One region of the Anaeromicrobium sediminis genome, then DNA from elsewhere that is predicted to be linked to it. Evidence: riboswitches for the same ligand, from Rfam matches in the RefSeq annotation. Region 1 holds a riboswitch; each other region holds the start of a gene.

Region 1 (3,289 bases):
CCTACTCCTATGTAATGGGCTCCCTTTTCTTCAGCTTCCTTTGCATCTTCAATGTTATTGGCAGAAATACCTATGATTTTATCTTTACCAAGAATTTTTTTTGCAATGTCTATAGATAAATCACTTTGTCCTAGGTGAATGCCGTGGGCATCAACAGCTAAAGCAATATCTATCCTATCATTTACTATGAAAAGAGCACCGTGTTTTTCACATAGTTCTTTCATCTCCATAGCCCTTTCATAAAATTCCCTTGAACTTGCAGACTTTTCTCTGATTTGAACTATGGTGCATCCTCCTTCTATGGCCTTTTCAACCCTTTGTAAAAGTTCCTGAAAGGAAAAATTAAACATGTCCGTTACTAAATATAGTTTTTTATCATCTAGATTATACATATTCCACATTCATCTCCTTAGAAATTGTATCATATTCCATATTGTATACGGCGTCTATTAAATATGTTTTAAAGGACTTAGAACCAGAATCATTAGAGAGGCGTCTAGCTGCAATTTCTCCGCTAATACACATGGTTAAAATGGCAAGGGAAGCACTAGTTAAAGGGGATAGACCAACCCCTACAAAAGATCCTATTAAAGAAGCACTCATACATCCTGTTCCTGTAATGGACCCAAGAAGGGGAGTACCATTTTTTAATACTAAGGTAGTTTCACCATCAGATACTATATCTTCTTGTCCTGTAATGACAATTACACAATTTAGTTTTTTAGCTAATTCTCTTGCAATATTGTGGGAATTAGAATCCATATCTATAGAATCTACACCACGAGATTTTGTACTAAGACCTGCTATGGTCTTTATTTCAGATAGGTTTCCCTTTATGATAGCAAAATCTATTTCTTCTATTAATTTTTTTGTAGTTTCGTATCTAAAGGTAGTAGCTCCTGCTCCTACTGGATCTAAAATTACAGGAGTTCCACATTCATTGGCTTTTTTTCCTGCTTTTATCATGGATTTTACAGTTCTTTCATTTAAAGTTCCTATATTTATTACTAAAGAACTACTCATACTAACCATTTCTTCTACCTCTTCTATGGCATCTGCCATAACGGGAGATGCTCCTATAGCCAAGGTCATATCAGCACAAATATGGGCCGTCACATAGTTAGTTATGTGATGAACTAATGGTGAATTACTTTTTAGTAGTGAAAATGCCTTTTCAAATTCATTATTAAGCATGATTACTCCTCCTTTTTATTATATAGATTGTAGAAGTGATTAGTAGGACCTACTCCCTTTCCAATTGATATTCCATGGGCAATGGCAGTAGAAATATAATCTTTAGAGTATTTAACTGCATCTACCAAATCAAATCCCTTAGCTAAATGGGCAGCTATGGCTGAAGATAAAGTACAACCCGTACCATGGGTATGAATACAATCTATACGTTTTTCTTCAAATATATGATAGTTTTCTCCGTCATAGAGAACGTCTATGGCATCACCTTCTAAGTGACCACCCTTTACTAAAACATTTTCAGGTCCTAGCTTATGAAGATCCTTTGCAGCTTTTTTCATGTCTTCTACAGTTTTAATCTCATAACCTAATATATCCTGTGCTTCAAGTAAATTTGGTGTGATTATGTAGGCAATAGGGAAAAGTTCCTTTACTAAAGCGTCCTTTGATTCTTTTTTTAATAAATCAAAGCCACTTTTAGATATCATAACTGGATCAACTACTAATTTAGGTAAAGAAAATTTTTTAAGGGATTTAGATATGGCTTCTATAATATCTATAGTAGATACCATACCTATCTTTATAGCATCTATTTTTATGTCATCAAATAATACTTCAATTTGTTTAGACACTATTTCAGGATCAATGTTTTGAGTTGCAAAAACTCCCTGGGTATTTTGAGCTGTTATGGCTGTAATAACACTCATACCGTAAGTTTCAAGGGCACTAAAAGCCTTTAAATCTGCCTGAATTCCAGCTCCACCACAGGAATCAGACCCGGCAATGGTTAAACAATGTTTCAATATAATCACTCTCCTTAAAAATAAAAAAACATGTACCAACAATAGGTACATGCTCAATAGATTCTATGCATATTAAAGGTGCTTTCCTACGCTGGTATTATCCAGATCAGGTCAAGGGTTAAAGAATTATCATTCTTACTCTCAGACAGTAACACTGACTCCCCTAGCCAAATATTTACTTTAGGTTAATCTTACTATAAGAATAAAAAATGGTCAATACGAAATAAATGAGGATTAAATTGACATATTAGGTAAATATTAATATTATTGAAATATGCTTTAAGAGGAGATGATAAATAGGTGAAATTTGCAGATATGAAATATAAAAGACCTAATATGGAAGAACTTAAAAATACATTTAATAAATTATTGTTAAGCTTTGAGGAAGCTCATGACTTTGAAACTGAGAATAAATTATTGTTGGAAATTAATAATTTAAGAGTTGAATTTGAATCCATGGAACAAATTGTATATATTAGGCATACCATAAACACAAAGGAAGAATTCTATGAAAAGGAACAGGAATTCTTTGATGAGAATAAACCTGAGTATGACGATTTAGTTTCAAAATTTTATAAGACTTTAATGAAATCGAATAACATTGAAGAATTAAAGGATAAATGGGGAGAACAGTTATTCACCATAGCCAGTCTGACCATAGATACCTTTAGTGAAGACATAATAGATGACTTAAAAGAAGAAAATAAACTTATGAGTGAATACACTAAAGTATTGGCCGCAGCTTCCATTAATTTCAATGGTGAAGTATGTAATTTATCTCAAATGAGACCTTATCAAATGAATGAGGATAGAAATACAAGAAAAGAAGCCAATGAAGCCAAATATGAGTTTTTTGAAGAAAATGAAGAAAAATTAGACACTATCTATGATAATTTAGTTAGGGTAAGAACTAACATAGCTAAAAAATTAGGCTATGAAAATTTTACTCACTTAGGATATAAAAGAATGTTAAGATCCGATTATACTCCTGAGATGGTGGCCACATTTAGGGAGGAAGTATTAAAATATATAGTGCCCTTTTGTACTGAATTAAGAGAAATGCAAAGAAAAGAATTAGGTGTAAATAAATTAAAGTACTATGATGAATTAATCACCTTTAAAGATGGTAATGCAAATTTAGCCGGAGACCCAGAGTATATACTTAAAATGGGAGAGAGAATGTATAATGAATTATCTCCTGAAACGAAAATATTTTTTAAAGATATGGTAGAAAAAAATTGTATGGATTTACTTAGCAAAAAAGGAAAATCACCTGGAGGATATTGTACTTACAT
Region 2 (3,289 bases), on a different contig from region 1:
CTAAACACTATAAATACTAACATGGACTTTAATGATGAAAATCGTTTAAGAATATGTAAGGAAGTTTTAAACTTTGATTTGAATTATTATAATGAATTTGAAAAAATGCTAGGATATATAATGAAAAAAACTAATTCCCGTGATTTAAATTTTTATGAAGAAATAAATGAAATAGTAAGCTTTCTTCAATATGGAGCTTTCATGGAAAAAAATGAGATTTATTTTAAAAATAGTAAAGAGATGATTAAAAATAAGAGAAGTAAATCCTCTATTAAAAATGCCATATTAGTAGATTTAGATACTTATGTGAAATTGTGTAGAAGTAATGATCTAATAGAAAATGTAAAGGATTACATTGTAAAGAACTATGATTCAAAAATAAAGTTAGAAGATCTATCATATAAATTTGCCATTAGCACCTTTTATTTAAGTAAATTATTTAAGCAAGAAACGGGACAAAACTTTATAGAGTTTTTAACCCATATAAGAATTGAGAAGGCAAAGAAGATGCTAAAGGAAGGAATACAAGTAAAGGATGTATATAGAAGGGTAGGATATAGTGACCCTAACTATTTTAGTAGGATGTTTAAAAAAATCACAGGAATTTCACCTAGTAAATATGTAAGTAAGAATTAGAGTATGATGAAGATTAGACGGATGCTCAGGGAGTGTGAACTTACGGCAGTCATATAAACAAAAACGTTTATAAGGTAAGTCACTATCAGACTATAGAGTGCGAATATTATATTCACGATAGAAGGTTCACAATTGTTTACAACATAGGATGTTCTGATGTTCCACCTTATAAAAATTTTTCATTCATATTCCCTTGTAAGTAGCCAGGCTTTATTGAATTTGGATATAGTTGGTATATGCAAATATAAAACATTATTTTTAAACTTTACAAACTTAAGATGTTGGATTATACTGGTAGTAGTTAAATAAGTTTGCTAGGGGTGCCTTAGGGCTGAGAAGAAGAAATTCTAACTCTTAAAACCTGATACAATTAATATTGTCGTAGGGAAGCAAGGAATGAATAAGGTTCATTATAAGCTTGCCTAGGTGCAAGCTTTTTTTAATTTAATATGATTTGGGGAGCTCATAGGGATGGGCTGAGAAAGGGATGTTATCTCTGACCCTTATAACCTGATTTGGATAATGCCAACGTAGGGACTAGTATACTGTATTAATATATACATAACTATAGAGACTCTTAATTCATGAAGAATTATAGTTTTAGTATATGGATTTTATACAAGCCTATGAAGGATTTTATCCTATAGGCTTTTTTTAGTTTATATAAAATTTTAGCATTTAAAATGTTAAATAAAAGGGGGAAGAATATGATCATAAATGGCAAAGAGATGGACTTTGGAAAGGTTACAATTACACAATTATTAAAGGGTTTAGATTTAAAAGAAGAAAAAGTAGTTGTAGAAGTGAATTTTCAAATAGTACCTAAAGAAATGTATGAAGAACATATACTTAATAAGGCTGACAAAGTGGAGATAGTAAGCTTTGTGGGAGGTGGTTGATTTGAAAATATATGTAAATGAAAAGGAAATGAGTGTAAATGAGGGAATTACTAGCTTTTCTCTTAGGGATTTAATTAAAAAGGAAGCAGATGTAGTAGTTTTAAATGGATTTATTATTAAGGAAGATGTACCTTTAAAAGAAAATGATAGGGTTGTGTTTATAACTAAAGGAGCAGTTCCAGATAGGGAGGAACTTGAATCACTACTTGTTTCAAGACATACACCAAGGGTGCACGAAAGGGTAGAAAAGGCATGTATAGGAATTGCAGGTCTAGGAGGCCTAGGATCAAATGTGGCCGTAGCTCTAGCTAGAATTGGAATAGGAAAATTAGTTTTAGTAGATTATGATTTGGTTGAACCAAGTAATTTAAATAGACAGCATTATTTTTTAAAGCACATAGGGATGAAAAAGACTAGGGCATTAAAAGAAATAATAAGTGAAATTAATCCCTTTGTAGAAGTTGAAATCAGAGATATTTATTTGGATAAGACCAATATGGAAGAGTCTTTTAAAGATGTGGATATAATAGTGGAGGCCTTCGATAATCCCATTTGTAAGGCAGAATTAGTAAATATTGCATTATCAAAGCTAACTAGTAAATATATTGTGGCTGCATCTGGCATGGCTGGACATTTTTCAAATAATACTATAAAGACAAAAAAGATAAGAGATAAATTTTATTTGATTGGTGATGATATTTCAGAGGCAAAACCAGGATGTGGTCTTATGGCACCACGGGTATCTATTGCAGCAAGCCATCAGGCCAATACTGTACTGAGAATAATTTTAGACGAATATGAGACTTAGGAGTTGACAAATATGGATTTATTAGATATTAGGGGAAATAAACTAAAGAGTAGATTACTTATAGGAACAGGAAAGTTTCCAAGTAAACATATTATTCCTCAAGTAATAGAAAACTGTGAAACACAAGTGGTAACCATGGCAGTGAGACGAGTTGATATTGGATCTAAGGAGGAAAATCTTCTTGATTACATTCCAAAGGATACTATCTTATTACCAAATACATCCGGGGCAAGAAATGCAGAGGAAGCTGTTAGAATCGCAAGGCTAGCAAGGGCCATGGGTTGTGGTAATTGGGTAAAAATAGAGGTTATATCAGATAATAAATATTTACTTCCAGATAATCAAGAGACTATAAAGGCTACAGAAATCTTAGCTAAAGAAGGGTTTATTGTACTTCCTTACATGAATCCAGATTTAATGACAGCAAGAAGATTAGTTGATGCAGGTGCAGCAGCAGTTATGCCTTTAGGGGCTCCTATAGGGACAAATAAGGGTATTAGAACAAAAGAACTTGTACAGATATTAATCGATGAAATTGATTTACCAATAATTGTGGATGCGGGAATTGGAAAGCCTTCTCAGGCAGCTGAGGCTATGGAAATGGGAGCAGCTGCAGTTTTAGTAAATACAGCTATAGCCACCTCAAAGGACCCTGTTCAAATGGGAAAGGCTTTTTCATTGGCAGTAAAGGCTGGAAGAACTGCATATCTTTCAAAAATGGCTCCTATAAAGGAACATGCTCATGCCTCTTCACCTCTTACAGGATTTTTACATAAAGGGGAATTATAATGGCTTTTTATGATGAATATTCAAAATTTAAGGAATTTAATTATGAAGAATTTTTTAATAATCTTACTGAGGAACATATACATAGTATTCTAAATAAGGACAAAATCAATGTTTATGACTACTTAGCATTGTTATCACCTTTAGGGGAGAAGTTCTT
Region 3 (3,289 bases), on a different contig from region 1:
CATTTACGAATCTTCTACCCTCATTATAAAATTCACACTCTAGAATCTGATAGTGACTTACCTGTGAAACGTTTTTATTTATAGAAACGTAGTAGGTTAACACTACGCCTGGATAACAAATAATTTTCCCATATATTTAAACAGGGATAGTGTCTCCACTATCCCATAAATTAATAAATCATATAAACCTACTTTTATTCATTTCCTCCAGTAATTCTTCCTTTTCCTAATGATATGAACTTCTTAAGTGGCATCAATCCTATTATTATAGTAGTAAGAACCCCTTCCAATCCTGCACTAGAATAGTTATATACTATAGAGTACCACCATACATTCATACCCTCTGGTGCATACTGACCAAAGAATATAACTCCCGATAATACATTTAAATTTACACTTACAAATACGGCAAGTAAACAACCCAATATCACTTTTACCTTTTTATGATTTCCAAAAGATCCTGCAATACCTAGCATCATAGTAGATAATATATAGTCTAATAAAAACTGAATAGGATGAACTATAAAATAACCATTTAATAATTTTAGGAAACCAAATATTAATCCTCCTGTAAGACCTACTGCATTTCCATATATTAAGGATAATAACATTACAGGCAACATGGAGAATAGGCTTATACCTCCTCCTTGAGGATATTTTATAAATTGAATAAGGTATAGTATATAAGACAGGGCACTAAACATGGATACTATCACCATAGTTCTAGTGTCAAATTTATTTTTTCTAAGTTTCATTATGTAATATGCAAAGAATATTACACTTAATAATCCTATAATTCCATTAATCATAATATGTCCTCCTTATGTTCTTTCCTTGTAAGCCATATGCCAAAATTCCATCTCATATATACTAGCTTTAATAAATATATCCCTTAATTTTTTCCTTTCTGACTCACATATATTTTCACAAATTCTATCAGTATACTCAATCCATGCATCTGAAAAATCTGTAAATCCTTCTGAACCATATAATTCTATCCAATGTCTATAAAAATTATTTTCTAATTCGTTCCCATGATTTTCTAATAAATACTTACCTATGTAGTTATAACTCCATGTGCAAGGTAATGTGGCTATGGCAATTTCTCTTATGTCTCCAGTTAGAGCCAATGCTTGCATATAACTTGTATAACTAGATGTGGTTAGATCATATTCACATTTTTCCACTTCTTCCGGTTCCATTCCAAAATCTTTTAAATACTTTATATGAACTGCCGTTTCGTCTTCCATAGTTCCCTTTATGGATTTGTAGAAGAATTTCATATCTTTCATGGTCTGGGCTTTCACTACACCCACACAAAATACCTTTGCATATTCCTTAAGATACAAGTAATCTTGTATAAGATAATATTTAAACTTCTCCTTGTCTAAAGTTCCATCTGCTATTTCCTTAATAAAGGGATGGATTAAATACTCTTCCCATACGGGCTTTACTTCCTCAAATAAATAATCAGTAAATTTCATTTTAGTCACCTTTCTTCATATTTGCTAGGTCCTAGTAAGTAAAAAAGGCATACTCCGTATGCTTCGCTAAGGAACCCTATGGTTCCTTTCGACGATTACTAACGTAATCTGAGCATCCTCCTTTAAAGAGGCAGGGGAATTCTTCCCCCACACCCCTTACTTTTTTTACTTATGCACAATTTGGAGAATATGATAATTTCCTAGTAAGTAAAAAAGCCATATTCCAGCATGGAATATGGCTTTATAGTTCTATTTTACAAATATAACTATGTATATTTAACAAGCTTTCCTCCGCTGGTATTATCCAGATCAGGTACAAGAGTTGGTGAATATTCACCTCTCAGCCTTTAGGCACCCCTAGCAAAATATTTTATTTTCATATTAATTATAAATGATTCTTAAATAAATATCTATCTATTTTAGTAGATATCCTTATTTTTAAAGGTTTTTATGAAATCCTCTATTATAGGTTCATCTGGAGGATTTATTGATTTTGGTATATCATCTATATTAAAAAATCTTAGATCTTTACTTTCATCTTTATCTAGTTTTAATTCTCCCTTATAATCCCTAGTTATATATACGGAAGATACAATATATACTTCATCTCCATTTGGATATATATGATGCATCCTCTCTCCTGAATATGTTCCAAACAACTCTAAATTAGATACAGTTAATCCCGTTTCTTCTAATACTTCTCTCTTTGCTGTCTCTTCTAATAATTCTCCTAACTCTAAAGCACCGCCAGGTATACCCCACATGTTATTATCTGTCCTTTGTTGTAATAAAACTTGACCATCTTCGTTAATGATTAAAACTCCTGCTGCACACATAACTAAAGGCCTATGTCCTACTATCTTTCTCAACTCCATTATATAGTTTCCCATAACATTCTCCTACCCTATAATCTTAATTTATCTACTGGATTAATAGATGGATTATAAGAATCCTCTAAATAAATTTCTTTAATTATATTGTCCTTTGTAATTACATTCATTGTAGTACTTAGGGTATATCCCTCTTTGTTTATTGCATAATACACATGCATAACTAATCCCGTATCTTTTCTTACTATTTTAGTAACCGGTATATAATGATTGATAAACTCATTAAACTCTCTTAACTCTTTTCCAACAAATTTATCATTAATTTCCTTTTGGGCTAACTCTCTATTTTCAAAATCTAAGGAAATGTTTTCTTCTTTCGGTTGCTTTTCTAATTGGCCTGAATTTGTAAATACAACGGTCTCATCCTCTTTCCAATCTAAGTTTACAGAACCATTATATTCATCTAATTTAGCATTAACTATATAGTCATTTTCTATATATAAATAAAGGGCCGTTGAATCTTCATCTTCCGTTCCTTCATAGATATACATTATATTTACATCTGGATTATCACCATCTTCATCTTTTAGGAAAGTGACCATTGTAGGCTCATTTTGTAAGTACTTACCTAGGTCTTCATCTAATCCAACAAAATTCTTTATTTCTTCACTCACTTCTATTATATTTCCATCAGTAATCTCTATTTTTTTCTGTTCTACCTTATTTTGGGTTTCTACAACTTGTTCCTTTACTATATTTTCTGATTTTACCTCTTCTGCTTTAAAACCCATACAACCTGCTAGTCCTAATGTTAATGTACCAATAACTGATAATGCTGCCAAATAATTTTTATATTTTTTCATTTTATTAAATCTCCTCATCATATAGTTACTTCATCTTATACTACAACCTATCTTTTATCTATCCCATATATATATTATCATGAATTCATTATTATTATGTTAACAAAATCTT

Evidence for each region. A riboswitch is a leader RNA that binds a small molecule or an ion and turns the genes downstream of it on or off. The one in region 1 is predicted to bind thiamine pyrophosphate.
Region 2: another riboswitch for thiamine pyrophosphate. It lies ahead of thiS (sulfur carrier protein ThiS); the one in region 1 lies ahead of thiD (bifunctional hydroxymethylpyrimidine kinase/phosphomethylpyrimidine kinase).
Region 3: another riboswitch for thiamine pyrophosphate. It lies ahead of tenA (thiaminase II); the one in region 1 lies ahead of thiD (bifunctional hydroxymethylpyrimidine kinase/phosphomethylpyrimidine kinase).

Annotation. Positions count from the first base shown of each region.
Region 1 covers NZ_NIBG01000032.1:10,910-14,198, reverse strand. The annotation lists gene thiE (thiamine phosphate synthase) at 1-392, opposite strand, end outside; gene thiM (hydroxyethylthiazole kinase) at 385-1,194, opposite strand; gene thiD (bifunctional hydroxymethylpyrimidine kinase/phosphomethylpyrimidine kinase) at 1,197-1,994, opposite strand; TPP riboswitch at 2,061-2,169, opposite strand; gene CCE28_RS20465 (M3 family oligoendopeptidase) at 2,295-3,289, shown strand, end outside.
Region 2 covers NZ_NIBG01000007.1:109,514-112,802, reverse strand. The annotation lists gene CCE28_RS09885 (response regulator transcription factor) at 1-636, shown strand, start outside; TPP riboswitch at 943-1,041, shown strand; TPP riboswitch at 1,082-1,191, shown strand; gene thiS (sulfur carrier protein ThiS) at 1,344-1,535, shown strand; gene thiF (sulfur carrier protein ThiS adenylyltransferase ThiF) at 1,528-2,343, shown strand; gene CCE28_RS09870 (thiazole synthase) at 2,356-3,132, shown strand; gene thiH (2-iminoacetate synthase ThiH) at 3,132-3,289, shown strand, end outside.
Region 3 covers NZ_NIBG01000004.1:30,811-34,099, forward strand. The annotation lists gene thiT (energy-coupled thiamine transporter ThiT) at 195-809, opposite strand; gene tenA (thiaminase II) at 822-1,484, opposite strand; TPP riboswitch at 1,754-1,853, opposite strand; gene CCE28_RS06455 (NUDIX hydrolase) at 1,904-2,374, opposite strand; gene CCE28_RS06460 (hypothetical protein) at 2,389-3,177, opposite strand.